Regions from separate parts of the Fructilactobacillus florum 8D genome, predicted to be linked through region 1. Evidence: predicted binding sites of a transcription regulator. Region 1 holds the regulator's gene; the other holds the start of a gene.
The links. The regulator Rex, encoded in region 1, represses fermentation and respiration genes when NADH is low (regulators of the CRP and FNR family bind a similar motif). The targets are predictions, from matches to a motif close to TTGTGAANTANTTCACAA.

Region 1 (16,033 bases):
CCTGACCAGACATCCCCGAAATATCTCGAGTTGAAACAACTTGGTTCGTATCTTTATCGATATACGTAACTTTTTGATTAATTAGTTTAGGCACGAAAAAACCAATGTTACTATACTGCGGACTAATCACGTTATCATCATAAAACCAGTCTTTGGAAAACCGTCCACTCCCCGCTTGACTGGCAGTAACACTGTATTCACTATACTTCGTGTAAGTAATTCCAGGATTACTCTTTGAAGTGACCGAATCCTTTTCACCAGTTAATGTATATGAATTTAATAAATTATTTTGCGCATCAAATTCATAAATATAAACAGTTCCATCACCATTGCGATTGGTCGAAAAGACAACGTTTTCGACCGGCTGACTCGTACCATCAGTTTTTAAATAACCGAACGTATAATGATCTGAATTCGGATCCTGCCACTTTCCTGCCGGATAATCCGGATCGGTGACATTTGCATTAAAGGTTTCCCCATTTTCAGCTGCTAGGGTCATTGTCGACGGCATTACTGACTTCTCGCTGGCTTGTGGTTGCTGAGAAGTTACTACCTGCGAACCCGTCGCTTCTGACTGAGTGGCACTAGCAACTGAGGCCTGTGAACTCGTAGTTTGTGAAACCGGTGCTGCCTGTGCAGATTCTACCGGAGCATTTGAAACTTGTTCGCTTGGTTTGCTTGCTGACACGGACGAAGTCTCGGTACTAGTAGAGTTTCCAATCGAATCAGTCGTTTGTGAAGTAGTTGCTTCCGAGGTAGCTGCTTGGGAAGTGGTTGCTTGTGATTGAACCGACAAATTTGCTGAATCAGGTTCCGCCGCAACACTTGTGGATGCTAAACTATCATTGCTTACCGTGCTACGATCAGACTGATCTTGCTGGGTGGCAGTTGCTTGGTTAGCTTGATCGGCATGGACTTTGGCGCCCTGATTCAAAAACAGGAATCCACCAGTTACTACCATGGTAGTTATCCCGGCATAAACCCACTTACCTTTAGCTTTATACATTTTGTAATGGATTTTATCATTTTGAAAATTCATGTTTATCACCTCGAAAAAACAAGACATTCATAGTAACATTAATCTTTCTATAATTAAGGTCACTATACCATTACTACTAATAAAAAACAAGTAATCATTATTAAAAGGGGCTTGTTTAAACAGGATTACTGTTTAAACAAGCCCCTTTTAATTATCTACTTTTTAATTATCTAAATGATAGTTATACGTTGAAACAATAATGTCTTGGCGTGAATTTAAGGCTGCCCGCAACCGCAAAGCAGTTTGATTATGCAAAACATGTTGCCAGTGTCGTCTTGGAACAAACTGTGGCACCAAAACCGTTGTGGAATAGTTTTGCTCCGTATCCTTTCGTGAAATCACATCACAAAATCTCAACACCGGATCATTAATTGAGCGATAAGAAGTATGCAAGTTAACGAAACGAATGTCCGGATACTCATCCCGAAATCGTTGTTCAATTTTAACCTCATGCTCTGGATTGGAATCAAAAGAAACATGAACGGCAATTACCATGTCACCAATTGATTTGGCATAGCTAATCGCTTCACGAGTAACCTGCGTGACGTTGCCAACTAGAACGATTACCGTTGAACCATCGTAATGATGTTCTAACTGTTTACTATCCAAATTCCGAATTCGAAGCTGTGCGGCTACCAATTTATAATGATTATGAATCAAGTTAAACATGTAGAGAATCAGTGGCATAATGATCAAATAAGGCCACACGTTTACAAAATGAAGAATAAACAAGAAGACTACTAAAATTGCCGAGATGGCAGCTCCGACTAAATTAATCAGGGCTTTCCCGGGCCAAAAACCATCTCGATGATGCAACCAATGAACAATCATTCCCGATTGTGACAAAGTAAATGGAACAAAGACTCCGACCGCATACAACGGAATCAATAAATTAGTTTTCCCATTGAAGATTAAAATCAGTACAATCGCACCAATTGCTAAAGAAATGATTCCGTTGGAATAGCCCAACCGATCACCCTTATCAAGGTATGCGTGTGGCAGATATTTGTCCTTTGCCATGTTAAAAGCCAGGATTGGAAAAGCGGAAAAACCAGTGTTCGCAGCAACTGCCAAGATCAAAGCAGTTGCCATTTGCAATACATAGTAGAAAAAGCCGTGTCCAAAAACGCCCATCCCAATTTGAGATAAAACGGTATCTTTGGCACTTGGTACAATCCCCATGTAATAACTCAAAAACGTAATTCCAGCAAAGAAAAGCGCCAAAATAATTGCCATCAACGCCAACGTATTGGCAGCATTTTTTCGTTTTGGATCCTTAAAATTAGGAACCGCATTACTAATCGCTTCCACCCCAGTTAACGAAGCTGACCCCGATGAAAATGCTTTAAAAAAGAGTAGTAAACTCATTCCCTGGACAGATGAAGTAACTGGTGCAGTTGCCCGATAAGTAATATTTCCATTCAGAATGTTGTAACCACCCCAAACAATCATTACCAGGATCATTAAAATAAATAGATACACTGGAATCACTAGAAAAGAGGCTGAATCGCTCATTCCACGAAGATTTAAGACCATAATAAAGAGCACAATAAAAATGGCAATGGGAACCTGGTAAGCATACAACGACGGAATCGCCGAGGTAATTGCTTCCGTCCCAGAAGTCGTTGACACAGCAACCGTCAACATATAGTCAACTAGCAATGAACCGCCGGCTACCAATCCAGCCCCCTCACCCCAGTTCGTCCGAGCAACCACATATGCACCACCCCCAGAAGGATAGGCATAGATAATCTGTCGATAAGAAAGGGTAATGGCGGCTAACAAGATGAGCACCAGCAAAGCAACCCACATCTGATACATCAACGCCGCAGTTGAAAGCGTAATCAGCACCGCCGTAATCTGTTCAGTTCCATAGGCCACCGAAGATAGCGCATCAGATGATAATAATGCTAATCCTTTGAATTTAGTTAGTGATTGTCCCGAAACATCACTACTTTTGAGCGGTCTACCAATAATAAGTCTTTTTAAATATCGCCACATGAACCTTACTCCCATAACTTTAGCTTTAAATTGGGTTAATCCCTGTTTTCCATTGTACTATACTACGTTCATTTTGCGGCAACAAGCTTAGAAAATAAAAAAAGCCCGCCATTGCGAGCTTTTCTTAATTTAAATTACATCATTCCTGGCATTCCTTGTGGCATTTGTCCGGGAGCACCGGCATCTGCTTTTTCTTCTGGTTTGTCAGCAACTACCGCTTCCGTTGTTAATAATAATGATGAAACAGAAGCAGCATTTTGTAGTGCCGAACGACTAACCTTGGTAGGGTCAACCACTCCGGCTTTAATCATATCTTCATATTTACCAGTGGCAGCATTGTAACCAATCCCTGCTTGTTCTTTCTTCAGGTGATCAACCACGACTGCCCCATCAACACCAGCATTTTCTGCAATTTGTTTAACTGGTGCTTCCAAAGCTCGTAGCACAATGTTGATTCCAGTTTGCTCATCGCCAGTAGCATCAAGGTTTGCAACATCTGACAAGATGTTAATGAAGGAAGTCCCACCACCAGGAACAAAGCCTTCTTCTACGGCAGCTCGAGTAGCGTTCAAAGCATCTTCGATGCGGTATTTACGTTCTTTCAATTCAGTTTCAGTAGCTGCTCCCACTTTGATGACAGCAACGCCACCAGCTAATTTAGCAACCCGTTCCTGTAATTTTTCCTTATCAAAGTCTGAGCTAGAAGCGGCAATCTGATTCTTGATTTCTGATACACGCTGTTGAACAGCATCCTGACCACCTTTGCCTTCAACGATGGTCGTGTTATCCTTCGTCACGTTAACTTTGTTAGCCTGACCAAGCTGATCAATGGTCGTGTCTTTTAGATCTAGACCCAAATCATCGCTAATTACTGTTCCGCCAGTCAAAACAGCAATATCATCTAGTTGCGCTTTGCGACGATCACCAAAACCAGGTGCTTTAACCGCAACAACGTTGAAAGTTCCCCGCATTTTATTCAAAACTAAGGTAGGCAATACTTCACCACCAATATCATCAGCAATGAGCAAAAGTGAACGACCTTGTTCAACAACTGACTGCAATAGTGGCATGATGTCTTGCATATTATTGATCTTTTTGTCAGTCAATAAAATATATGGATTATCAAGGTTTGCTTCCATTTTTTCTTGGTCGGTTACCATGTATTGTGACATGTAGCCACGATCAAATTCCATTCCTTCAACAACATCAAGACTGGTCTCAACACCTTTGGAGTCTTCAATCGTGATAACTCCATCGTTACCAACTTTTTCCATTGCATCCGCAATCAAACTACCAACTCGTTCGTTAGCAGATGAAATCGAAGCAATCTGTGCAATATCTTCCTTGCTGGCAACCTGATGGCTCATTTTGTGTAATCCAGCCACAGCTGCTTCAGTTGCTTTTTCAATTCCACGACGAACGCCAACGGGGTTTGCACCGGCAGTAACGTTTTTCATACCTTCTTTAACAATTGCCTGCGTTAGCACCGTCGCTGTCGTAGTTCCGTCACCGGCAACATCGTTAGTTTTAGAAGCAACTTCGGAAACTAACTTAGCTCCCATGTTTTCGAAATGATCTGGAAGTTCAATTGCTTTTGCAATCGTTACTCCATCATTAGTAATCGTTGGATCCCCAGCTGCTTCCTCTAAAACTACGTTTCGACCCTTTGGTCCCATCGTGGTTTTAACCGTATCTGCTAACTGATCAACACCATCTAGCATCTTGCTACGTGCGTCATCAGAAAATTTAATTTCTTTAGCCATTTTAATTCACCTCATAAAAATTTATTTTGAGTCTGATTTAATCTATTTTAAAATTGCCAACAAGTCATTCTCATGCATTACCAAGTATGATTCCCCTTGATAGTCGACGTTAGTCCCTGCATACTTGTCAAACATTACCCGATCACCAGTTTTAACAACTGGTGCAACGGTCTTTCCATCATCAAGGACTTTTCCAGCTCCGACTGCAATTACTTCGCCTTCCGTCGGTTTTTCTTTGGCATTATCTGCCAAAACAATCCCACCAACTTGTTGGTTTTCTGGTTCCTGAACCTTAATAATAATTCGATCTCCAATTGGCTGTAACATGCTAATCCCTCCAACAAATTAATTTTGGCACTCAAACTATTCAAGTGCTAATTACATTTTCTAATATAGTCTGCTTTTCTTAAAATTGCAAGAACTTTGTTCAGTAAAAAAGGCGAATTGTCTCTGACAGTTCGCCTTTTATTTCTGATCGTAGTGGTCAATAAAGTAGATTAAAGTTTGGAGCTCGTTCGTTAAATCAACGTTGTGGACGCGAATTCGATCTGGAACTGACAACCGGATCGACGTGAAATTCAAAATCCCCTTCACCCCAGTTTCAGCAACTTGATTCGCCACCTCCTGTGCTACTCGCGAAGGAACTGTGAGAATCGCAACCGTAATTTGCTGATCCTGTAACTGCGTCACTAGCTGCTCAATGGGATAGATAGGAACCCCGCTCTGAACCGTATTAATCTCTTGAGAATTAATGTCAAAAGCGGCCGAAATGCGGATGTTACTATCCTGATGAAAGCTAAAGTTAAGTAGAGCATGACCCAGATTACCAACCCCGACGAGTGCAACATTGGTTAGTCGATCCTGATCGAGAATATCCTTAAAAAATGCCAGCAAGTTATCAACATCATAACCATAACCGCGCTTGCCCAAAGCCCCAAAATACGAAAAATCGCGCCGAATGGTTGCTGAGTCAACTCGAATTGCATCTGCTAATTCATTCGATGAGACCCTTGTTTTCCCACCATCATGCAAAATATTAAGGTAGCGATAGTACAATGGTAACCGCTTGGCCGTTGCACGCGGAATCTTTGTTTCTGTCATTTAATTTCCTCCACCTGACTATTATCGAAAGCCTGATAAGAATTATTTTAACATAAAACAATTCTTTGTGAAAATATTTTCAAAAAATTACTGCCGTTCTGAACCTCCGTAAGAAAAACACTAGCCGCTGGACTAGTGTTTTTTTAATTGGATTCGTTCAAATTCTAAGCTAGGATTAGCATTTAAGTCTAGATCAGCTCGCACCTGATGCTTTTCTAACATCCAACCAGCGGCACCAATCATGGCAGCATTATCACCACAAAACTGTGCTGGTGCCATTACCAATCGGACTTGGTTGGCTACCGCGCTAGCGAGACGTTGACGTAATTCGTGATTAGCTGCAACTCCCCCAGCCAGGATCAGCTGCTGTGCTGGATATTCATGGAGTGCGCGGACCGTTTTATCAACCAAGACATCCACTGCAGCTGCTTGGAAACTAGCTGCCAAATCGACCTGAGAAAGCTGTTCGTGTACCTGTTCTGCATGATGAACCCGGTTAATAAAGGAGCTTTTCAGCCCACTAAAGCTAAAATCATAGCCAGCTTCATCCTGCATTGCTCTCGGAAAAGCAAAAGTATCCTGACCTTGCTGTGCCAGTTGATCGACTTGGGGTCCGGCTGGATAAGCCAACCCCATCGTCCGACCAACCTTGTCATAGGTCTCGCCAACTGCATCGTCTCTGGTTTCACCAATGATTTCAAACTGGTTCTCGGCTGGCATCCATACTAATTCCGTATGCCCACCAGAAACCACCAACGCCATGGCAGGAAATTTAATTGGTTGCACAAACTGAGCTGCATAAATATGCCCAGCAATGTGATTTACCGGTAAAAGTGGCAGGTGGTGCGCCCAAGCCACCGTTTTAGCTGCTGTAACTCCCACCAGCAAAGATCCCACTAATCCCGGTCCGTATGTAACTGCAACCGCACTCAAATCCGCATAGTCTACCTGAGCCGTTTGCAACGCCTGCTCTAGACAAATTGTAATCTGTTCGATGTGATGTCTGCTAGCGACCTCAGGAACTACTCCACCAAATCGTTGATGGCTTTTAATCTGCGTTGCCACTTCGTTAGCAAGCACTTTTCGACCATCACGAATTACGGCCACGCTGGTTTCATCACAACTCGTTTCAAAGGCGAGAATTAAACTTGTTTTGCTCTTCATTTTCAACTCACAATCATTATCTACCAAAATTTTTAGAAGCTAAAACATTCCGTTTTTCCAAGTTCAACTGAAATTCAGTCAGCCCAGTTTCAGCCCGATCCTGTTTAGCTTCTTCCTTGGTCACAAAGCCCAAATCAGTCAAAATACCCTGAGTTTTGTCATCATCATCTGAACAACAAACTAAAACTTGTTGTAACTCCATTTCACGCGCGCGTTCAATGCAAGTGGTAATTAAAAAGTAGCCTAAGCCATGGTGCTGGAACTCTGGTAAGATTGCCAATGAATCAATGATACAAAGCCGTTGGTCCCGTTTGATCACCGCATCGATAAAGCCTACCAATTCATCATGATACCGTAAGATGAAATAAAAGCGATCATGATCGTTACGTAATCCAAGTTGAAACCGTTTGCGACTCCATTTGAAATGTCCTCGGCCAGCTGCCCGACTAACCTTAACAATGTCTGGAAGATCCGTTAGCGTTCCTTTCCCTAAAAAATAATGATTCCCACAGATTTCAACCTGACGATTTTTAAAAACTAACGCGTTATCAATCTTGTTTTCCAAACGATCGTTAACGTTTTTACGATACCATTCTTTAAAGGTGCTCCACATAATTGTGCTGTTCCTCTCCTGGATGTTCTCGTTGCCAATCTGCTTCCGCCTGGGTCAATCGCAAGTATCTTGGCACAAAATGATCTACATCGGTAACCACTGCTTGTTTCTGCCCGGCTAATCCCAATTCTCCAGCTTGGGGAAGCGCTTTTGGTCCTGATACTACTACTGCCGTAGGAAAAGATTCCTTAATCTGATCCACAAAATGTAGCGTATCTTGACCGACAAACAACAAGTTATCATGGAATTTTTGTAGTTCTAAAATCCACCGCGAGAATGCCACATGTCGATCAAGGAGCACCGTTTTCAAACCAGCTGGTTCGGTTTGGTAAACTCCCGAAAATACCAAGTCATTACGCGCATCAAATAATGGAACAATCAAACGGTTAGTATCACTAAAGTTCAGCGCTAAGGTGGCTAAACTAGAAATTCCAACTAATTGAATCTTAAGGGTGGTTGCTAGTACTTTCCCAATCGTAACTGCAACCCGCAGACCGGTATATGAACCCGGTCCATTAGCTACGACGACTCGATCAAGGTCGGTTGGCTGCAAGTGCGCCCGCTCTAGCAACTCTGCTACTAAGGGCAAGGCAAATGCGGCATGTTTTCGTTCCGTTGTAATAGTCGTCGTTGCTAATAGCTGGTTGCCGTCCAACACCGCCGCGGTTAGCGGGCGGTTGGAGGTGTCCAGTGCCAATACTTTCATCATTATCACTTCTTATTCTAAGTTTTCCCATTTAATTTGGGCTGTCGCAGAAACTTGTTCTTGGACTAGTATTTGGTGAACCGACCAATCATAACCAGTTTCAGCAGGAAGGACTGTTGCTCGGCTGGTAACCGCGTCACCATAACGAACTTCATCAGCAAACTTAATGCTAAATCCGACCGCCCGATGCGCTTTTAAAAATGAAAACGGTAGGGTATCGACCATCCAACCAATATAATGAGTATTACTAACATGTCCATTAAAGTCAATATCCGAAAATCGAACCGGATAATTAGTACTAATAACCTCTTCTGACGGTAATTTTTGGATCTTTTGCATCCGCCCAATCCGATGAACTCGTTCACTGCCGTATGGCGTCACCATCTCCGGATTTATTTTTACCATCTTGCGAGTTTTTAAATCCATCGTTACCCAAAGGCTAGTAACCGAAACTAACAACTGACCATCAGTAGTACGAGCCCAAAAATTACGCCGCGCAAAATTATTGGTATATTCAGAGCCTTGGGTTGAAACTTCCAGACGTTCATTGGCGCGTGGCAAGCGCATAATAGTGACGTCGTATTGAATTACAACCCAGGTAGCCCCCGCTTGTTGGACTCGATTAATTCCAACTGCCAAATCATTAGACTGATCCTCAGAAACTTGCACAATGGTATCAATTAAATACTGCAGATTAATATCACCATGAAGATCTGTTTCAAAATTTGCAACCTGAACCGGTTCTGAAAAAATTTTTGCTACCATAATACATTAACGCTCCTAAGTAAGCTGATGATATTCATTGTATACATCTTGTCGAACTACCTGGTTTAACTTTGCTACTTGCTTAATGGCTTCATTTGGTTTTGCTCCGTGATTAATTAATGCTTGCACTTGTGCTCTCAAGGTCAGTTTAGCCATCGGGTTAACCGGCTGGTCCGGTTCTTGATTAGAATTACCTGCAACCAAAATCACAAACTCGCCCCGAATGTTAGTCGCTTCACTCCAGACCACGAGCTCACTTAAGGTTCCCCGCACATATTCTTCGTGCCGCTTAGTAAGTTCACGTCCCAACGCTGCATCCCGATCTCCCAGAACCTGCAGAAGTTGCTTTAATGTTTGCTTAAGTCGATGGGGAGCCTCATAAAAAATCAAAGTTGCTGTAATCGACTGTAAGTGTTGTAACTCGGTTCGTTGCTCTCGGGGTTTCCGTTTTAAAAAACCATAAAACATAAACGGTTGCGCCGGCAACCCGGAAGCAATTAAACTCGTTAGTCCAGCATTTGCTCCTGGCAGGCTCACCACTGGGATTTGGTGCGTTAGACATTGCTGCACCAAATCCTGCCCTGGATCACTGATTGAGGGCATTCCTGCATCACTAACTTGGGCAATCGTCTGCCCCATTTTCAATTTTTGGATTAATTCTGGAGTTCGTGTGGTTGCGTTATGCTCATGAAAACTAATTTGTTTAGTTTTAATCTCAAAATGATTTAATAGCTTTTGCGTGTTGCGGGTATCTTCTGCAGCAATTAAATCTACTAATTTTAAAATCCGTAAAGCCCGCAAGGTAATGTCTTCGAGGTTGCCAATCGGAGTGGGGACTAAATATAAAGTTCCCATCGTCATGGACTTAAAACTAGATTGCGTCTGAAGCGTCATCAGCTATCGCTCCCCGTAAATAATTTCCGTACAAAAGATACAACTTTCATTTTGTAATCGGCTTTTACCATAATACTGATTACAAATATGATAACCGTCATTATAAAGTTTCTCTAAATTTTGCTTTGATTTGGAAAGTACTTGCACACCCTGATGCTTTTTTTCATGGGCATCCAATAAATCATGCAGGTGCTGGTTTTCAATCCGAAGCTCCTCATTTTCTGCCAACATCTTCACCACCTGGTGCTGCATGGTTGCGAGATTGGCAGTCAACTGCTTGAACTCCATTATTAAATCATCAGTGTTTTCAGTCGGCAAAATTGGTCATTCCTTTCACATTACTGAAATTCCCTAAGGCTTTTAAGCGTAATTGCTTCTAAAATATTTTGAAAACTAACGTTATTTTGCTGAAAACGACTAATGGTTAAAACATTTTCAATAATAGCGATTAGTTGCTGATCAGACAAGGAGTTTGCTGCTTGCTGCATCATTTTGTAATCATCACCAAAAGCCAGCTGTTCCGAACCAGTGCCTTGATATTTAACTTGAAGGACCTCTTGAAAGAGGAAACAAATCATTTGAATTGTAACGTCTTGATCATTACGATCTCTCATCAACGGCACCAGATTGGTTTGAACCGTTAAAAAAGCCTGCCAATCACCCTGTAGCAGCCAGCGAAACCAACGCTCTAACCCCTGCTTGCTTTTTACAATCCAGTCGTCCTCTGTGAGTCGCTCAATTTGTCGAGCATCACTAGTCAAGTTTAACAGTAATTGGATTGTACTGTGAGGTAAGGGACCCTGCTTTAACTTAGTTTTTAGCTCCGCTTGATCTTGAACAGCTAATTCCACTACTTGCGTCCGTGAAATAATGGTTGGCAATAAGCGGTGGTAATTATTTGTCAACAAAAAGACCGTTACGTGCGTGGGGGGTTCTTCTAATGATTTTAATAAACTATTAGCCGCTTCCGTCGTCATGGTTTCGGCTTCAGAAATAATAAACACCTTTTGTTGTCCTTCAACCGCACTCTTAGAAAATTCGCGGCGAACCTCTCGAATCTGGTCAACTTTCAAACTGCTCCCGGTTGGTTCCACCATTAAAACATCCGGATGCTCTCCAACTGCAATTCGCAAACATTCGTTGCATTTACCGCAAGGAACCCCAGTTGCTTGCACATTACTACAAAATAGTCGCATGGTGAGTAGCAACGCCAAATTTTTTTTACCGACGCCACTAGTTCCGCTAAACAAATAAGCATGACTTAACTCATGCTTAGCAATTACTTGTAAGAAGTGACGCTCTAACTCCGGTTGTTGCATTTCTACTGCCGTCAACACTTGAGCCGCTTTCATGGTCTCGTCTCCTAAAAATGATAAAAATTATCCATGGGCAACACCATGACTGTTGCTCCGCCAACTTGTACTTCAACCGGGTATGACGTATCACTAATACTTCCGACTAGGTTAATCGGTGGGGTCACATACTGTGAGCGTGCCTGACAAACTTCCTTAATGGTATCTAGGACTTCCTTAACCCGTTGATCCTCAATTCCAATTAAATACGTGATATTTTTAGCCTTCAAAAAACCACCCTTAGTTGCTAACTGCGTGGCAATGATTTTTTGGTGGTTAAGCTGATTTTGTAGCTTGGTAGAATCTTTTTCCTGAACAATTGCTACCACAAGTTTCATAAGCGTCTCCTTTACAAAAAATAGGATGCAAACTGTTGCGAAATTACCGCTAAAACTTTTTGAGTTACTACTGCAACTGGCTGCGTGGCATCAATCACAACCATTCGCTGGGGATTATTAGCGGCAATTTTATCATAGGCTGTCTGAACCCGCACATAAAAATCACGTTGTTGCTGATCTAATTGATTTTGCTGCTTTGTTTCTCGGGTTTGAATGCGTTCCAGTGCCACCGCAACGGGTAATTTTAAGTAAAAAGTCAAGGTTGGCAGCACTCCCTCCGTCGCGAACTGATTCATTTCCAGGATGTTTTCAATGCCTAGCTGCTGACCACCGCCTTGATACGCTAGTGAACTATCGAGATATCGGTCACATAAAATTAGTTGATTATTATGAAGCGCTGGTAAAATCCGCCGTGTAAGGTGTTGTCGGCGAGCTGCTGCAAAGAGGAGTGCCGTGCTCCGTGGATCCAATGCGTTATTGTGATCAAAAATAAAAGAGCGAATCTGTTCGGCCAGTTGATCTCCGCCAGGTTCCCGAGTGGTGACCAGCTGCGCCCCCAATCGGGGAATTAGATCCTGAACAACCTGCTGCATTACCGTCGTTTTTCCAGAGCCATCGAGACCTTCAAATGTGATAAGCTTCCCTGTCATCTGTTTTGCCGTCCAATCATTAATCTAACCTAATTGTACTTTAAAATCGTTGTCTATTCTAGTTAAACTGTTTCCAAACAAAAAAGGCTGATTAATCTCAGCCTTTTTAAAATCATTCTGCACTTAAGCTTACCACTGGATCAACTCGCGCAGCCTTTAATGCAGGTGCTAACGCTGCCAGTAAACAAATTACCACCGAAACAATTACTCCAAAGAGTACATTTCCAACACTAATTTGCATTAGTGAGTAGTGAATCCCAGAATTAGTGAGATGATTAATCCCCAATTCTAAAACATAGGCTAAAATCACTGCGATAATTGATGCAAAAAATCCTAGGATGGCCGCCTCAAAAATAAAGAGGTGCCGAATATTTCGTTTAGTAAAGCCCAAAGCCCGTAAAATTCCAATTTCTTGGGTTCGTTCAGAAACACTGATATATAGAACTACAATGATCATAATGGTAGAAACCAATAATGAGATCGCAGCAATTGAAGTCAACACTCCCACTGCAATGTTAACATACGTATTCAAAGTCGATACAATGCTACCAGCTCCAGTAATTTGAAAATCAGCTTTGCCGGTACTACTGTGTAAAGCTTTTATTTTATTTTGAACCGGCTCCACATTTTTTACTCCGCCGGCAATATCAACCGACAAAAAGTTTGGACTAAAGTCCACCCCACCGGCACGATACATCGAAGCCAACGTATCATAAGAAATCACTGCTGGCGTGCCACTTAAGCTATCAGAAACGCCACTTATTGTAACTTCTTGCTGTAAAATTTTAGGTTGCGTCTGACTGCCCCCTGCATTAATGTACAGCATCAGCTTGTTTCCTTTAACAGCGTATGGATTCTTTTTGTTGATTTTTTGGGCGTCGCCCTTACTAATGAGAATTTCATTTTTACCGGGGATTTTCCCAGTCTTGATATTCTTCGTCTTGATGGTGTGATCGTAAGTTTGAATGGTTTGCAGATGGATATTCTTGTTGCCTTGGCGAAGCTGACCACCAGTGACTGCAAAATAACCCTTTGAAACACTTTTTACATGCTTAATTTTTTCTAATTTTTTCTGGTCCTGGTTGGTTAGTTTGATCTGTTTTGTCTGATCGTCCCCCGTTTTTTTAGTCACTTGAATCGTGTTAGGGTTGATTTGCGAGTAAATCTCATGGTTAATATATCCCTTTGCTCCATTACCCAGCCCCAACATGATAATCACACTAAAAATACCAATGGCTGAACCAATCATAATCAAAATATTTCGTTTCAGATTATAGCAAAAATGTTCCCAGGCCATCCTGAACATGGCGAATGAGCTAGCTACCTTAGAATGGAACGAGTTGTTTTCTTGAACAACTGGGAATGGATCTTTTAGCTGACGATCACTATCAATCACTCCATTTGCCAGATGGACAATTCGCGTCCCATAGTCGGCTACGATTTGTGAATGAGTAACCGCAATGACTAACTTGCCAGACTTAGCAATGTCATTCATCAGCTTCAAAATCTCATCAGTATTCTGGGCATCGAGCGCTCCAGTAGGTTCATCTGCGATAATGATTTCAGGATCTGCTGCTAACGCTCTCGCAATCGAAACTCGTTGCTTTTGACCTCCCGAAAGCTGGTTAGGATATTTATTTTGATGATCAGCCAGCCCAACTTGTTTTAACAAATCACGAGCCCGCTGTTCTTGTTCTTGTTTATTCATCGTAGTCATCTCAAGCGCTACGATTACATTTTCTTTAACCGTTAGATGACTAACTAAATTAAAACTTTGAAAAATGAACCCAATGGTACTCCGCCGGTACTCATCCAACTGTTGGCTAGTCTCGCGTTTGAGCGACTTTCCATTTAACAGCACATCTCCTTGATAGTTACCATCGAGACCAGCAATGATATTCATTAAAGTGGTCTTTCCCCCACCAGATTCGCCTAAGATGGAGACAAATTCTCCCTTAGAAAACTGGAGGTTGATTCCATTTAAAACTTGAAAATGTTGATTATCAACTTCATAACTTTTCTTAATATCCTTTAGTTCTAGATACGCCATTACTTGCTCCTTTAATTATCGTAGACACTGGGTTGAATCCGAGTATTTTTTAAACGTCGTTTACGTGATTGTCGGTACATAAATTCGTACTTTTGTTTGGCGAGTTCCGTCTGGGCAATAACTTGCGGATCAACATCAGCAACCGCCTGTTCCGTTTGCTGAGCTTGATCCCAGTCCTGCTTGAGCAGATTAATTGAAGTTAACAATGACTCATCATACATTTGTTTGAAGTTTTTTTGTCTAAATTTGAACATACATCACCTACATCTCGGTGCGTCCTTCCACCGCTTTATATAATGTCATTTCATCAGCATATTCAATATCACTTCCTACAGAAAGCCCCCGCGCTAGTCTGGTTACCCGTAATCCTGCTGGTTTTAATAACCGAGCTAGGTACATTGCCGTCGCATCTCCTTCGGGAGTGGCATTTGTTGCAATGATTACTTCTTTAATCGCTTCATTTTTCTGCAGTCGCTGAATTAATGAACTAATGTTCAATTCTTCTGGACCCCGACCCTCAATTGGTGACATTACTCCATGCAAGACATGATATAAACCGTGGTAATCTTTCATTTTCTCCATCGTCATCACATCTTTAGCTTGTTCGACCACAACCACCTGACTCTGATCTCGAGTCGGATCAGAACAAATTGCACAAGGGTCATGTTCAGTTAAGTTACCACAAATCGAGCAAAATGTCAGTTTATCTTTTGTATCCAATAACGCTTGAGAAAAATTTTTCACAACATCGGCATCCATATCAACTGTAAAGAACGCCAGCCGGGTGGCTGTTTTTTCCCCAATTCCCGGAAGATGCATATAACTATCAATCAATTTAGCAACTGGTTCTGGGTACTGCATATAAATCACTCCCTACATTCCGGGAATGTTCATTCCCTGGGTATACTTACCCATTTTTGATTTTGTAGTTTCTGCAATCTGATTTAAGCCATCATTTACAGCACTAATAACTAAATCAGACAACATTTCAGTATCACTCGAATCAATGGCCTCTGGCTTAATTTGTAGATCTTTCAATTGGCGATCACCAGTAAAAGTTGCTGTAACCAGTTCCTTTGGTGCCTTGCCAACAAACTCTGTCTGATCAATCGTCTCCTGTTCAGAAGCTAATTTTTTTTGCATCTCTTGCGCCTGCTTCATCAATTTTCCCATGTTCATGCCATTCATTCCCATTGTGTAATTCCTCCATCTTAGTTATTTTCAATTTTAATTAATTCACTACCGAACAAATCCTTAGCCTTTGTAACAAGCGGAGTTTCTACCGTCTTTTCTGTCGTCGGAATCGCTTGCTTGGGCTGCTTTCGATCAAGATATTCTTGTCTGATCTTGGGCCATTCAGCTTGGGTCACAAATAATAACGGAACGGTCGTGCCAAACACTTGCTCTAAACCAGTTTGCAGGGCTGTTTGCAATTCTTGATCATGTCCAGCTTTTTCATACAAAAAGTCATAATCAAATGCCACGACAACCCCCTGATCACTGGCAGCTACCGGTTTAGAAACGTGCATAACTGCCCGTTGTGTTACTGATAAGGAACCTAACAGCTGCTCCCAGTGTTGCTGATAATTTGTCAACG
Region 2 (14,939 bases), on a different contig from region 1:
AGGAACTGCGCAGGTTACTGAGACTGCTGCTAAGCCGACTGCCACGAATGGAGCCGTTACAGCTAATCGAGGTGTGGTTGCTAATGAACAACCGGGATCAAATAATGTCTCACCAGCATCAGTAAATCCAACTGCTCAGAATGAAACTACTAAGCAGCGAAAGAATAGCCAGCATAATCAAAAAGCAGTGCAACAAAGAAATGATCAATCAAGAACCTTAACCCGAGCTGCTGGGGTTATTGGTGGAGGAATATTAATTGCTGCTTCAGCAGCAATATCCTACGCTATTCGGCATCTTAAAAAGTAAATTTAAGCATAAAAAAACCTGCCATCGTATTTCTACTAGATAAATACGGTGGCACGTTTTTGTACTATTATGTAAATAAAAACCCTACCATCGTTGGATGATAGGGTTTTTGGTTTACAAGTAAAAACCTATTTCTTTTGAGGAGCATCTTCTAATTCTTCAATATCGCTATCGATTTCCTCAGCAATAATGGACTCATCACCCTCAGTGATATCAATTGCTTGATGTTTAAGCCGTGGGAAGATTGTCTTATCAGCAATCCCAGTAATTTGTCCCTGGAAAAGAAAGGCGAACAGCGTTCCAATTCCATAGTACGTAAACTGGCGAGTGATGATGAATGCAACAACTCCCATGATGGTAGGTGGAATGTAAGAAGCCCACATCGCTTTCCAAGCAGAACCATTGAAGTATTTAAAACGTAGAATTTGCATCAGGTCATCGGCAGGATGCAAAACCAGGTTAGCCCGCTGATAAATCGAAATGGCCGTTGCAATCAGAGCCACTCCGAGAAAATTGATCAGGATGTAAAGAACAATTAACCACCAATTAGTTGCCATTGGGATGTTAATGATGGGCTTCATAGTTAATCCAAATAAATCGCCACCAACAAACAGGTTATTGAAAAATTGGATTAAGAAAGAGAAAGGTACCATAAAAATAATATTTCCGATGGCACGTCCCCAGTCCCAGTGCCCGACTAAAATGGCGTTTAAAATCGTAATTACAACTCCGAGAATCAAAAACGCCCAAAATAGATTCCAACCAAAGGCAATCCCTAAATTCGTCTCACAGGCGGTCCAGAAAGCCGATCCCAAAAAGGAAGGAACAATTTTTGTACTAGTAACCAACGTCAGAACGTTACCTAACGCATTAATTAATAATGAGATTATGAAATACATGATTGAGACCCGCATCGAGATCGTCCGTGGGGTCTTTTTAGGTTTTTGATTTGCCAAGCTAGTTCTCCTAATCGACGATTACTTTAAGTTCGGGTTGACGGCAACCACACATTTACCAACCTTTGGAGTCGAGTGATCTAATACCCCTTGAACTTCATCAAGCCGAAGTAAGTTTGCCTGGAATGGTTCGATCTTAACAGCACCAGATTTAAGGAGGGCAATCGAGTCTTCAAAAGCATTAGGGTTAATCATGGAACCCTTGATAGTAAGCTGTTTCTTGAAGACTTCATAGGTGTTCATTTCGAAGGTTTGACCGGGAGCACCAACTCCAAACATCATGACCTGGGCACCAGGATTAGCTGCTTGTACAGCTTGTTCTTGGGTTTCAGGTTTACCAACACATTCAAAGACAACGTCGTAGGATTTTTCAATTTTTTCTTTAGTGGTGTTAATTACTTGGTTCAAGTGAAGCTGTTCTTTTTCTTGGGCAAGTAGGTCATCATGGCGACCGGTCATTGTAATGTTTTGAATTCCATAAGCACGAAGAATCTGGGCGAAGAGCTTAGCCATGTAGCCATCACCGATAATTAAGGCAGTTTGATAAGGGGTGATTTCATCCATAATTTTCATCGTGTGAACGGCACATGAAATTGGTTCTAATGAACAAGCTTCTCGAAGAGAAACTTCGTCAGGGAGTTTGTAAACTACTCGTTCAGGAGCACTGAAGTATTGTTCTAGGCCACCATTACGGGTAACACCAACTGCTGAAAGGTTTTCACATAATTCAGGGCGACCAGTTCGACAGTAGTGACACTTACCACAGTAGATGTTTGGATCAACGGCAACCCGATCGCCAACTTTGAGGTATTGAACATCGGCACCCACTGATTTAACAACTCCAGAGTTTTCATGGCCTAAGATAATTGGAGGAACTGCATCGGCAGAACCGGGAAGACCATTAAAGAGTGCGTTATCAGTTCCACAAATGCCAGCGTATGCAGTTTCGATGACAACCTCATCTGCTTTTACTGCTGGTAAATCAACCTCTTTAATCTCCATGTTCTTTACTTCAGTCATTACTAAAGCTTGCTGTTTTTCGGCCATAATAATCTCTCCTTTAATTACCTCTAAATAAAAAGTTATAAATTGAGCATGATCAGATCGAGTTCTAAAAACAAAATAACCGCTATCTAGATCAAACCGTTATATACAATTAAAAATATAAACCGTTTACATTATTATTGCAAGGGGTTTTTATGGGTTTTGAAAGTTAAGTAATTTTTGCTGAAAATTGATTTCAAACCGGGATTAAATTTGTGATTGTGAACACTTAAAGGGACAATTTTGTAATAAAATAGTTCACAAACAAGGGTACAGCCAACTTTTTGTAAGCGCTTACAGAAGTGGGCTGAGTATGCTATAATGGAAAGTAATAACAGGAGGATTTCATGATGCCAAAAAAAATTGTAGTGGTTGGATCAACCAACGTTGATAAAGTTTTAAACGTCGAAAAATATGCACTTCCAGGTGAAACGTTAGCAATTGATAGTTATCAGCAGTCACATGGTGGCGGTAAGGGGGCCAATCAAGCGATTGCCGCAGCTCGTTCCGGAGCGGATACCACTTTTATTACTAAGCTTGGTCGTGATGAAGATGCTGAAATGATGTTGAAGGGATTTCAGCAAGATCACATGAATGTTGATCATGTGATTATGACCGACCAGTCTCAGACGGGGAAAGCCTACATTACCGTTGATCAATCGGGACAAAATTCCATCTATGTTTATGGAGGTGCCAATATGGCACTGAGCCCGGATGATGTAATTGCACATCGTGAAGCACTGGCAAAGGCTGATCGAGTCATCGCCCAGTTGGAGATCCCGATTCCGGCCATTATCGCAGCTTTTAAAATTGCTAAGGAAAATGGCGTTCAAACGATTTTGAATCCGGCTCCTGCAAAAGAAATTCCAGAAGAATTGCTACATTTAACTGATATCATTACCCCCAATGAAACGGAAGCACAGACGTTGACGGGGTTGGAAGTCAAAGATGAAGTTTCCATGTTAGATAATGCGCTTAAGTTTTTTGCACAAGGAATTAAGATGGTGATCATCACGGTTGGCGATAAGGGTTCATTCTATGCCACACCTGAGTCACACGCCTTTATTCCAGCGTTTAAAGTTAAGGCAGTCGATACTACAGCAGCAGGTGATACATTTATCGGAGCGCTGGCTTCGCAACTGGAACTAGATAACTCCAATATTCGTGAGGCGATGCTATATGCCAACCATGCTTCTTCCTTAACCGTTCAAGTTGCTGGAGCGCAAAATTCAATTCCAGATCAAGCAGCAATTAACGCGGAAATTCAAAAAATTGATACAGATCAGGATGAAGTTGAGGCCGAAAAAGCAGCGGCTGCCCGGTATGCAGCTGCTAGAATTCCCGACCACATTGTTTTGGGATTGGGTTCTGGCACCACGTCGGCTTACTTTGTAAAGGCAATTCATGAAAGAATTGAAAAAGAACATTTGGATATTGAATGTGTTGCCACTTCCCTTGGAACACAACAGTTGGCGGAACGGCTTAAAATGAAAATGTTAGATGTAAATACGATTGACGCCGTTGACATTACGGTAGACGGTGCTGATGTAGTGGATGAAAACCTTGACGGAATTAAAGGTGGTGGAGCCGCGCTACTCTTTGAAAAATTAGTTGCCAGCATGTCTAAGAAAAATATTTGGATTGTTGATCAAAGCAAACCTAAGCAGACTCTGGTCGGCCAACAGCTACCGGTAGAAGTGATTCCTTTTGGTGGCATGGGAGTCTTTCGTTATCTCCGCGACCATGGTTATGAACCCGCTTTTCGTTTTGAAAAGAACGGTGATATTTTAACGACGGATTCTGGCAATTATTTGATTGACATTACGATTCCAGCTCAAGCTGATTTAGCAAAACTGGCAACTGATTTGAAACATCAAACCGGAGTGGTTGAACATGGATTATTCTTGGGGATTTGTGATGAATTAATCATTGGTGGTCAGCAGGTTCGGGTCATTGATCGGTCTAAAAATTAGATTAGAAAGGTCGTGATAGTGATGAAACCAGTCATTGCGATTCCAAAGTCGTTGCCAGCTACGGCACGACAATTATTAGTAGATCATGCTACGTTAGTAGAGCTAACTGAAAGCACGGCTACAGCTTTGGCGGAGCAGGCTCCACAAGTTGTGGCAGCAATTTGGGGCTTGAACCCCTTAACGACAGCTGACTTAGAATCTTTGCCAAAGCTACGACTAATCGCTCGAATGGGAGTTGGCTATGACAATCTCGATGTCGAAGCATTACGTCAACGTGGAGTTGCTGTGACCATCACACCACACGCCAATGCCAATACGGTGGCAGAGGCCACGGTAGCAGAGATCTTTGATTTAATGCGACATCTAACTCGGAACTCGATGCTAATGCGTCAGGGGGACTGGTTACAGGCAGTTCCAGGGTCTGATTTGGCAGGGAAAACTGCTGGGATTTTAGGTTATGGTCGGATTGGTAAACTAGTTGCGCAAAAATTAGCAGCGTTGGGGATGAAGATTCTGATTTCAACACCCCATCCAGCTACGAGCACGGTTGGTAAATTTGTGGATCGAGAACAGCTTTTTCGAACAGCTGATGTGGTTACCCTTCATTTGCCCGCCAATCCAACCACCATTGGTTCGATTGGGTCGCAAGAATTGAGCTGGATGAAAGCTAGCTCAGTCTTAGTTAATTTGGCGCGGGGACCAATTGTGAACCAATCAGCCTTGCTGACGGCCTTGCAACAGCAGAAAATTGCGGGTGCTGCACTTGATGTATTTACTGAGCAACCGCTACCACTGACCAGTCCGCTATATCAATTACCCAATGTTTTGCTGACACCACATCTTGGTGGTAGTACAACAGAAGCAATTGAACGGATGAGTGTTGATGCTGCCAGTGAAATTTTACGATTGTTGCAACAACAACCACTTCGATGGTCATTATAAAAATAAATATCCTTCAGCTATTGTTAGCAACACAGCTGAAGGATATTTTTATAATATTATTGTGATTATAAATAGCTGTTAGCCGTATAAATGGAATTCCTCCAATTAACAGCTAGCTTAAGAAACTCAAAAACACTCGTATAGAAGAAAGGATTGCGGATATGATTCGATGCAGTTGGGTTCCTACCGAGGATCAAATGATGCAACCGTACCATGATGAGGAGTGGGGTACTCCCTGTCATGATCGTTGCCGCTTATTTGAAATTCTGTCACTAGAAATAATGCAAGCAGGTTTGAGTTGGAGTACCGTTTTGGCGAAAAGACCAGCGTTTCGGGAAGCATTTCATGATTTTGAGGTCACTAAGGTTGCACAAATGCAGGAGCAGTTGCCACTTCTGATGACTAATGCCGCTCTCATTAGAAACCAGCGCAAGCTTCAGGCAGTGATCACGAATGCTAAGATTATTGCTGCTGGGGAGCAACACGGGCAAAATTTTGCTGAATTCGTCTGGTCAGTGGTTGGACAGCACCCGCTGAATCATCATTGTCAGACGGCTAATGATGTTCCTAAAACAATTCCAAAGGCGGTCGAGTTCAGTCAAAAATTAAAACAAGTCGGCTTTCAGTTTGTAGGACCGGTGACGATTTATTCATTTTTTCAGGCAGCTGGGCTGGTTAATGATCATGAAAGCAGTTGTTTTCGCTATCAGCAACTGCAAACTGCACGGTGAACTAGTTCCATCCCAGTTGGGGAACGGGCCCAGTTAGCCGTCCTGCTGCTAATTCTTGAAATGCTTGAGCGATGATTTGAAGGGCACGGTCGAGCTCCGCTTCCGTGATAACTAATGGTGGTTGAAATCGTAAAACATTTCCGCGGACAGTGATCATCAGCGCCCCCAGCTCAAAAATTCTTTGAATTAACCGGGTAGCCGTGTTGCTATCTGGATGGTCGGTGTGGGGTTTGCAGATTTCTAGACCACCATTTAGACCGTAGAGACGGACGTCGTGGATGACTGGATACTTTGTTTGAAGCTGGTTGAAAAAGTCGGCTGCTCGTGCTCCAAGTCGTGTGCTACGTTCAACCAGCTGCTCGTCAGCGATCACGTCCAGCACAGCGCTAGCTGCTGCGGTGGTAACCGGATTTCCAGCAGTAGTGTAGACATTTCCTGGTGCTGCTAGGGCATCCATGACTTTAGCTCGTCCGAGCACGGCACTAAGCGGTAGTCCAGCTGCTAGTGATTTACCAATAGCGACTAGATCAGGATGGACATGAGGAAAATGTTCGATGCTCCACATTTTGCCACTCCGTCCGAGTCCTTGATTAACCTCGTCAACAGCAAATAAGATCCCGTGATCTTGGGCAAACTGGTAGATCAAATCCATAAAATGCTCTGGAACCTTGAGAAAACCACCATCACCTTGGATGGGTTCAATTTCGATAACGGCGGTTTCTTCGGGAGGCAGGTAGGTTGTGAATGGTCGGAGAAATTCTTGAAACATGCGCTCGGAAAATTCTGTGTCAGTTTCATGTGCTAATCGTTCCCAAGGACTGGGGAAGGGCATTTTGATAACGTTTGGGAGTAATGGACCAATTTTGCGGCTCATATTGAGACTTATAGCCGAAGTACTAATCGAACCATAGGTTGATCCATGGTAAGCACCCGTGAAGCTGACTACGTAAGAACGACCTGTCGCTGCTCTAGAAAATTTAATGATGGCATCATTGGCATCTGATCCAGAATTACCAAAAGCTACTTTGACTGGTCCGTCGATGGGAGCTAATGCGGCCAATCTTTCCGTCAGGGCAACCTCTGGCTTGGTAGCAAAATAGGCGGGTGTATATTGGATTAATTGGTCTGCTTGGCGTTTTATCGCTTCAACCACGTGCGGATGACAGTGACCGACGTTAGTTGCCGAGGCACTCGACAATAGGTCTAGGTACTCATGACCCTCTACGTCAGTCAAGCTGGCACCTTGCCCACTTGCTAAGACAATATCAAAATATTTAATTCGATCAGCAGGAGCATAGTTTTGTTGTTCGCGATTTAGCAATGACTGATTGGTGCCCATAAAAACCGCCTCCCGGTAATTAGATTTCCTACAATAATTTTTGTAAAGTTTATTTGTTTCTAAGGTACATGTCAAGGCTACTTGAGATATTTTTTAGATGTCGCAAATTGCAACATGAAAGCTAGGCAGGTGACCAGAAACTTACTATACTAAAATCAATTTTGAAATCTTGGTCGGGGAGGACAGATTGATGGCAAGTAGTATGACGTTTATCTTCATTTGTGCAGTGCTAGTCTTTTTTATGACACCAGGACTAGCATTTTTTTATGGGGGAATGGTGCCACAAAAGCAGATTAATAATACTCTAATGTCGGTTTTTATCATGTGTAGCATTCCAGTACTTTTGTGGGTAATTGGGGGCTACTCACTTTCTTTTTCCGGGAATCATTGGAATTTAATCGGAGATTTTCATAATCTCATGCTGAATCATTTGAATTTAGCTGCGCCTTCGGTGGCCGCTGGAGGTAAAATTTCAAATGCGGCGTTTTTGTTATTTCAGATGATGTTTGCGATTATCACACCAGCATTATTTGTAGGAGCAATTGTCGGTCGCATGAATTTTAAATTTTTGATTTCATTTGTGATACTCTGGTCCATTTTTGTATATTATCCCCTGGTTCATCTGGTATGGGGTGGAGGCTTTTTACAGAGTTTTGGAGCATTAGATTTTGCCGGGGGACTGGTTGTTCATATCGATGCGGGAGTGACTGCCCTCATTTTGGCCTATTTTTTGGGACCTCGGCTTGTACAACAAAAGGGAAGTCCTAAAAATTTGAGTTGGGTTTTACTAGGAACGGCGATGCTGTGGGTTGGTTGGTATGGATTTAATGCGGGCTCGGCACTAAGCATGAATAGCGTGGCGATGCAGGCCATGCTGACAACGACGGTGGCAACTGCGACGGCCATGTTGACTTGGATGGTGCTCGATGTCTTTACGAAACGAAATGCCACGTTATTTGGAGTTTGCTCGGGAGCAATTTGTGGTTTGGTGGCGATCACACCGGCATGTGGATTTGTTTCAGTGGCAGCCGCGCTTTGGATTGGCTTGGTGGCGACCTTGGTTAGTTACTTTTTCATTACAACGGTTAAACCACTGTTGAAGATTGATGATACGTTGGACGCCTTTGGCTGTCATGGAGTCTCTGGGATTGTTGGGAGCATAATGACCGGGCTCTTTGCCAGCAAATCGATTAATGCAGCAGTTACCTCGAACGGTTTGTTCGCAGGTGGAGGCTGGCATCAATTGGGATTACAGTTAGGGGCCACTGGTTTTACGATTTTGTACACCGCAGTAATTGTGACCTTGATTATCCTAGTTTTGAAGCAAATTATCCGGATGCGAATTTCGTCCGCGGCAGAAAAGCTACAGGAGGATTGGGACGCTTAAAAAATTAAAAGCTTACAACAAAAAGTCCGAGATTGCTGGCTAGCAATTAGCGGGCTTTTTTAGTAGCTTTTTGTTACAAAATTAATGATCAGTGTTTAAATGGAATCCTTGGTAGCAAAGTTCAGTAAAACTTAAATTGCTTTTTTATAAGGAAGCAGTTAGATTTAAGTTAGAGTAGTGTTATGATGGGAGGCTAATTAATGAGGAAAATGCACATAGAGTCTTCTTGGGAGAAGATCATCCCAACCAAGCCACATTTAAAACAAGTATTGTTATTTGTTAGTAATAGTGGATTAACGATCTTTGGAGTTTGGTTGTTGATGATTGTTTTACCAGGTTCCCAGAAATTTTTATTGTTACTTTTAGTGGCTTTTCTGTATCTGACGCCACTATTAACTGGTAAAAAGCGGTTTACATGGGAGACGAATTTACATAAGCGAATTCTTGGTGAGAAACCAGCAGTGGTGCATGATGAAGAGACAATCACCTTTCAGCCCAACTCTACCCCAGCAACTGGCTGGCGCCAGCGTCTAAATGGGTTTAAAAAATCGGATTTTACTGGCAATCTGGAGCTGTGGAGTGGTCTCTTGGCTTTGATTATTGGAGTGGTAATCTATACGATTGGACGCAATCGGGTTGGCAATCTATCTAATCAATTATTGACCGTGATTCAAAGCGGTTCGTTGAGTACGGCCGGCTATTATTACTTCTTTGGGGGGACGCTGACTGAGTATGGGATTCTAGCCTCGATTGGGGGTTTGTTGAAGGGAGTTAATCGCGAGAAAACGGCGGGGACGATGCTGAAAACAATTGGAGTCATCATGTTGTTGGGAGGCGTAGTTTTTGCCATCTATGTCTATACCAATCCGATTGATAGCGCAACGAAAGCTTGGCAAAACGGTTTGAGTTTTAGTGACATGCAAAATATGTATAGCATTGGTCGCTGGTTGCCATGGCTTGCAGCGCTATTTTACGTGTTAGGAATTGGGTATAATCTTTATCGGGGTAATCAACTGCACAAAACAATGAAGAAATAATCTATAGATTAAAGGGAGCGCCTTGGATAAGGAGCTCCTTTTTTATTACGGTGGACTGTTGTATGATGTTTTTAATACAAGACTTACGCTGCTAACGAGTGTAAGCTAAAAAATCTGAAAAAAATATAATTATTACGCTGTGGTGGGGCGGAACAAATTAATACTTTATAAGTAAACGTATATCTCGGTCTAGCTTAAGAAGACCGAAGTTAATTGAAAACCAAATAATTGGCTAAGGAGTTCGAATATGTCCGAAACGCAACCTTACGCGAATAGATACAAATTCACACCTGATGAGAATAAACGGTTTGCTCGTACAAATCTTACAAAACTTGTGTACACTAGTTCCCGTTTTGAAGGTGTTAATACCACCTTGCCACAGACACAAACTATCATGGATGGCATGAGCGTAGCGGGAGTTCCTATTGAGGATGTTTTAACGATTGTTAATTTGAAGCGTGGTTGGCAATATGTGACAGTCCAAGATGGTCCACTGACATTAGCCATGGAAAAACAAATCAATAAAATTGTGGCGGCAGAAGACGCACTAGTTCCCGGCGAATTACGACAGGGACAAGGCGGGATTGATTTAGGCGACGAAGAATTCTTTGAATCACCGCTGATTGATGAGCTTCAAGAACAGAATTTTTTGCAAAAAACATTGGAAGCTTCACGGATGACTACCACCGATAAAGCATTGACACTCATGTATCATAATATGCGCCAACAAATATTCTGGGATGGCAACAAACGAACGGCAATACTAAGTGCCAATAAAATTATGATAGACGGCGGCGCCGGCCTAATTAATGTTCCTTTAAGTAAATGGGACAAATGGAATAAATTAATTGCGGATTTTTACCGTACTAATGATATGACCAAAATTAAGCAATGGACATATGACAACGGGATTCAAGGTTTACAAGCACGTGGGAAATGAGTCCCTTAAAAAAGGTATAATTAAATTTAATAAATTATTTTTGTTTGGATTAATAATATCAAAGGATGGAATCATGGCAGAAAATAAGTTTGAAGCGGCAGTGATTGATAAACTAAGGGATGAAGGTTGGGATTATCTTGATGATTATTCAGGTGTAACTATTAAGCACTTATATGATCATTGGCGAGACATTTTAAATCAAAATAATCATAAACGGCTTAAGGGGAAATCATTAACTGATGATGAATTTTCTAGAATCAAGCTAGAATTAAAGAAAAATAAAACTCCTTATGATGCGCAACTAATGTTGGCTGGGGCTGGTGGAGTAGGCACGATTCCGTTAAATCGTGATGACGGCAGTCAGATTGAATTAGAAATTTTTTATGGTGATGAAGTCGCTGGCGGGCATTCTCGCTATGAAGTAGTTAACCAGATTACTTTTAATAATTTACCTTATAGTTTAAGTGAAAATCGGCGGGTTGATATTTTATTATTAATTAATGGTTTACCAGTCTGCCATATTGAAGAAAAAGACGAGTCATTACAGAATCAATGGAGTGCATTTGAACAGTTACAAAAATATGATGGCGATGGTATGTATGCTGGACTAATGTCCTTTGTACAAGTTCAATTTATTTTGTCACAACACTCTGCTCATTATTTTGCAAGACCCAAGAACATAGAATCTTATAACCGGGATTTTGTATTTGGTTGGCGTGATGATGATGGTAAAGATGTAACTAATACGATGAAATTTATTCATAGAGTGATGGGAATCCCCGCACTACATCGTTTAGTTACAGTTAATATGATTCCAGACGCTTCAAATGACAATTTGATGGTAATGCGTTCATATCAGATTCAAGCAACTCGGAAAATCTTAGAGCGAATGAAGGAAATGGATAATAATGGGCTGATTGAAAGAGAGGGAGGCTATATTTGGCATACGACAGGTTCTGGTAAAACAGTTACTTCGTTCAAGGTCGCCCAACTTTTAGCTTCAATGCCACGAGTGAAAAATGTGTTGTTTATTGTTGATCGGGTGGATTTAGTTAATCAAACTGCAGAAAATTTTAAATCGTTTGCTTATAAAACCTTTGAGGATCGAATTAAGGTGGTTAATGGACGGGAACTAAAGAAAGGCTTACGAAAAAATAGTCAGTCACATATTTATTTAATTTCGATTCAAGGTCTAGATAAAGTAATCAAAGAGGGAAAGTTAGCTTCTGATGATCGAATGGTTATCTTAATGGACGAGGCGCACCGTTCAGCTAGTGGAGATGCGGTTAAGCGGATAAAGAGGGCACTGCCAAAAACAACCTGGTTTGGTTTTACCGGGACGCCTAACTTTTATAGTGATGAAATAAATGAAGTCAAAACTTCTAAGGAAATTTCTACTTATGATATTTTTGGACCCAGACTACATCGCTACACCATTAAGGATGCCATTGGAGACGGGAATGTGCTTGGTTTTGATGTGACCTATTATGAATCACAGATTGAAGCAGATAAAAAAACAAAAGTTTCTGATGACGAGCTAGAAAAAGAGGTTTTGACGAGCTTACCTTTTAGGAAAGCCGTTGTAAACGATATTAAAAACAACTGGGTTGCAAATTCCAGTGGGCCCATTGAAATGGGCGTTCGAAAACCGAACCAATTTCAAGGTATGTTAGCTGTTTCTGGTAAGCAAGCCGTGGTCGCATACTATAATTTATTTAAAAAGGATGCTCCAGAACTAAGAGTAAGCATGACTTATTCAAAAAGCGACGACAATGGTGTGGGAGACTCTGATTTACAAGCAGCTTTGAAGCAATCTATGGAAGATTATATCGAACGGTATGGGACCCGTAATTTTTTGGAAGATAATGATCCAGAACGAGCATATTTAAATGATATAACTAAGAGAATCTCTCGTAAGAAACCTTATAATACCGGGAATGATGATGACCGATTAGATTTAATTATTGTTTCGGATCAGCTTTTGACGGGTTTTGATTCAAAATATATCAATATAATTTATATGGATAAAATGATGAAGGAAGGCCCACTAATCCAGGCCATGTCTAGAACTAATCGAACAATTGATAGGAATGCTAAACCACATGGTAAAGTACGTTTTTATCGTAAAGGTTCAGCAATGGAAGAAAACGTAAAAAACGCCCTTATTATTTATACCAAGGGTGGTAATGATACGATTGAAGATGCTAGTAAAGTTCCAGACACAGCTGAACAAAAGAAATTATTAGATGATGATATTTTAGCTCCTAGCATGTCTAAGCAAATTAATGACTTACAACCACAAATTGAACGATTACAAGAATTAGCTGGGGAAGATTTTTCGCAAACCCCACCTTCCGAAAAAGAAAAGTTTGAATTTGCCGTGACAGCTGCTGATGTTAATTCTAAAGTGCAAAGATTAGTACAGCAAGGATACAGCATTGGGAGTGAGGTTACGGATGACAAAAACCAACCAACTTCCTTACAAATAAAAACAGAGGAACAGTTTAACTCTCTCCAGGCTAGAATGAACGATGTTAATGAAATGTTACCGGCTAAAAAACAAATTGATTTGACTAATATTAAAGTTGCAATTGAGTCGTATGCAAATGAAATCATCGATTATGATCACTTGGTTGAATTGTTAAACAACTATATGGACGAAAAAAGTAATCAAAATCGCACAGCAGTTGAGGAACATGTGAAGCCAATGGACGAAAGTAGCCGAGAAGAAATTGGTGCGGTGCTTGATGGTATTGAACGAGGGGAATATAAAGAACACTTTAATACTGAAACGTTACAGTCAACACGTAAAGTTATTAGAAATGCCCAACAAGAATTAAAGATTTATAAATGGGCTGCCGATCATAATTACAACGGCAACGATATCATTAGTGCATATGCACTGTATTCGCCCGGCAAATCATTAAATGATAATCCGGAGTTAAGCCAAAAATTACAAGAGATTGAGGAAAAATTAGACATTGGTTTCTTTCAAACGGCCGATTTTGAAGATTCAGTAACGAATTACTTTGACAAAATAAATAATAAATAAGGAATATAATAAATATTATGGTATTAACAGCTGAAAAAAAGAGTCTCATTTGGAAAACTCTAAATGAAACAAGGGGAAAGATTGAACCTGCTGAATATAAAAATTACATTTTTGGGTTGATGTTTTACAAATTTCTTTCTAATAAAGCCCAAGCATGGTTAAATAATCAGCTTCATGGAGAATCCTGGGAAAACATTTGGCAGCAAAATCCAGAAAAGGCGACTAGGTTTATGCAAAATAAACTTGGCTATGTAATTAGACCAGGAGATATGTTTTCTGACTGGCAAGAAAAAATTAATACTGATCAGTTTAATATTTCTAATGTATCAGATGCAATTGTTCGATTTAATCAGGGAGTTAGTCCTAATGCGAAGCCTGAATTTGAAGGTATTTTTGATGACATGGATTTAACTTCTAATCGCCTGGGAAGCAATACCCAAACTAGAACCAAGACCTTGATGGACTGGATTGGTTTAATCGATAAGATTGAAATCGATGAAAATACAGACGTGCTTGGAGACCTATACGAATATTTAATTGGAATGTTTGCTGCTAATTCTGGAGCTAAAGCTGGTGAATTTTATACTCCGCATGAAGTATCTGATATCATGGCTCGTATTTTAACAGCAGGTCGCGAAGATATGCCAGAATATAGCCTTTATGATCCAGCGATGGGCTCAGGTTCGTTATTGTTAACGACAGCTTCATACATGAAAAATGACGGAGTTCGTGGAGCCATCAAATATTATGGACAAGAAGTAATTACGACTACGTATAACCTAGGCAGAATTAACTTAATGATGCACGGGGTGGAGTATAACGACATTCATATTCACAATTCCGACACCCTAAGCTCTGATTGGCCGGATGGTGTTACAGATGGGGTTGATAATCCTCGGATGTTTGATGCAGTGATGGCAAATCCACCATATTCTTTGAAATGGGATAATACTAATCGTGAAGATGATCCTCGATTTAAGAGTGGAGTTGCCCCTAAATCAAAAGCCGATTTTGCCTTTTTACAACATGGCCTTTATCACTTGAAGCAAGATGGAAGAATGGCGATTGTTTTACCTCACGGAGTTTTGTTCCGTGGAGCAGCAGAAGGAAGAATTAGAAAACAGTTACTGGAAGAGAATAATATTTCAGCTGTGATCGGTATCCCTCCTAAAATATTTACCAATACTGGAATCCCAACGATTATCATGGTATTAGAAAAAAATCGAATGGA

Region 2: the regulator Rex is predicted to act here: its motif matches at 2,554-2,571, upstream of B808_RS04980 (zinc-dependent alcohol dehydrogenase family protein).

The regions. Positions count from the first base shown of each region.
Region 1 covers NZ_ALXG01000033.1:29,679-45,711, reverse strand. The annotation lists gene B808_RS03925 (LPXTG cell wall anchor domain-containing protein) at 1-1,039, opposite strand, end outside; gene B808_RS03920 (APC family permease) at 1,202-3,040, opposite strand; gene groL (chaperonin GroEL) at 3,175-4,803, opposite strand; gene groES (co-chaperone GroES) at 4,846-5,130, opposite strand; gene B808_RS03905 (redox-sensing transcriptional repressor Rex) at 5,269-5,904, opposite strand; gene tsaD (tRNA (adenosine(37)-N6)-threonylcarbamoyltransferase complex transferase subunit TsaD) at 6,037-7,068, opposite strand; gene B808_RS03895 (GNAT family N-acetyltransferase) at 7,085-7,681, opposite strand; gene tsaB (tRNA (adenosine(37)-N6)-threonylcarbamoyltransferase complex dimerization subunit type 1 TsaB) at 7,665-8,390, opposite strand; gene B808_RS03885 (acyl-[acyl-carrier-protein] thioesterase) at 8,400-9,152, opposite strand; gene rsmI (16S rRNA (cytidine(1402)-2'-O)-methyltransferase) at 9,168-10,046, opposite strand; gene B808_RS03875 (DNA replication initiation control protein YabA) at 10,050-10,364, opposite strand; gene holB (DNA polymerase III subunit delta') at 10,385-11,398, opposite strand; gene B808_RS03865 (cyclic-di-AMP receptor) at 11,410-11,736, opposite strand; gene tmk (dTMP kinase) at 11,748-12,386, opposite strand; gene B808_RS03855 (ABC transporter ATP-binding protein/permease) at 12,499-14,436, opposite strand; gene B808_RS03850 (YaaL family protein) at 14,448-14,690, opposite strand; gene recR (recombination mediator RecR) at 14,698-15,297, opposite strand; gene B808_RS03840 (YbaB/EbfC family nucleoid-associated protein) at 15,310-15,630, opposite strand; gene dnaX (DNA polymerase III subunit gamma/tau) at 15,648-16,033, opposite strand, start outside.
Region 2 covers NZ_ALXG01000041.1:616-15,554, forward strand. The annotation lists gene B808_RS04970 (hypothetical protein) at 1-307, shown strand, start outside; gene B808_RS04975 (fructose permease) at 436-1,221, opposite strand; gene B808_RS04980 (zinc-dependent alcohol dehydrogenase family protein) at 1,285-2,310, opposite strand; gene rbsK (ribokinase) at 2,655-4,280, shown strand; gene B808_RS04990 (phosphoglycerate dehydrogenase) at 4,302-5,222, shown strand; gene B808_RS04995 (DNA-3-methyladenine glycosylase I) at 5,384-5,953, shown strand; gene B808_RS05000 (aspartate aminotransferase family protein) at 5,955-7,292, opposite strand; gene B808_RS05005 (ammonium transporter) at 7,483-8,679, shown strand; gene B808_RS05010 (hypothetical protein) at 8,880-9,716, shown strand; gene B808_RS05015 (Fic family protein) at 9,964-10,656, shown strand; gene B808_RS05020 (type I restriction endonuclease subunit R) at 10,730-13,708, shown strand; gene B808_RS05025 (type I restriction-modification system subunit M) at 13,726-14,939, shown strand, end outside.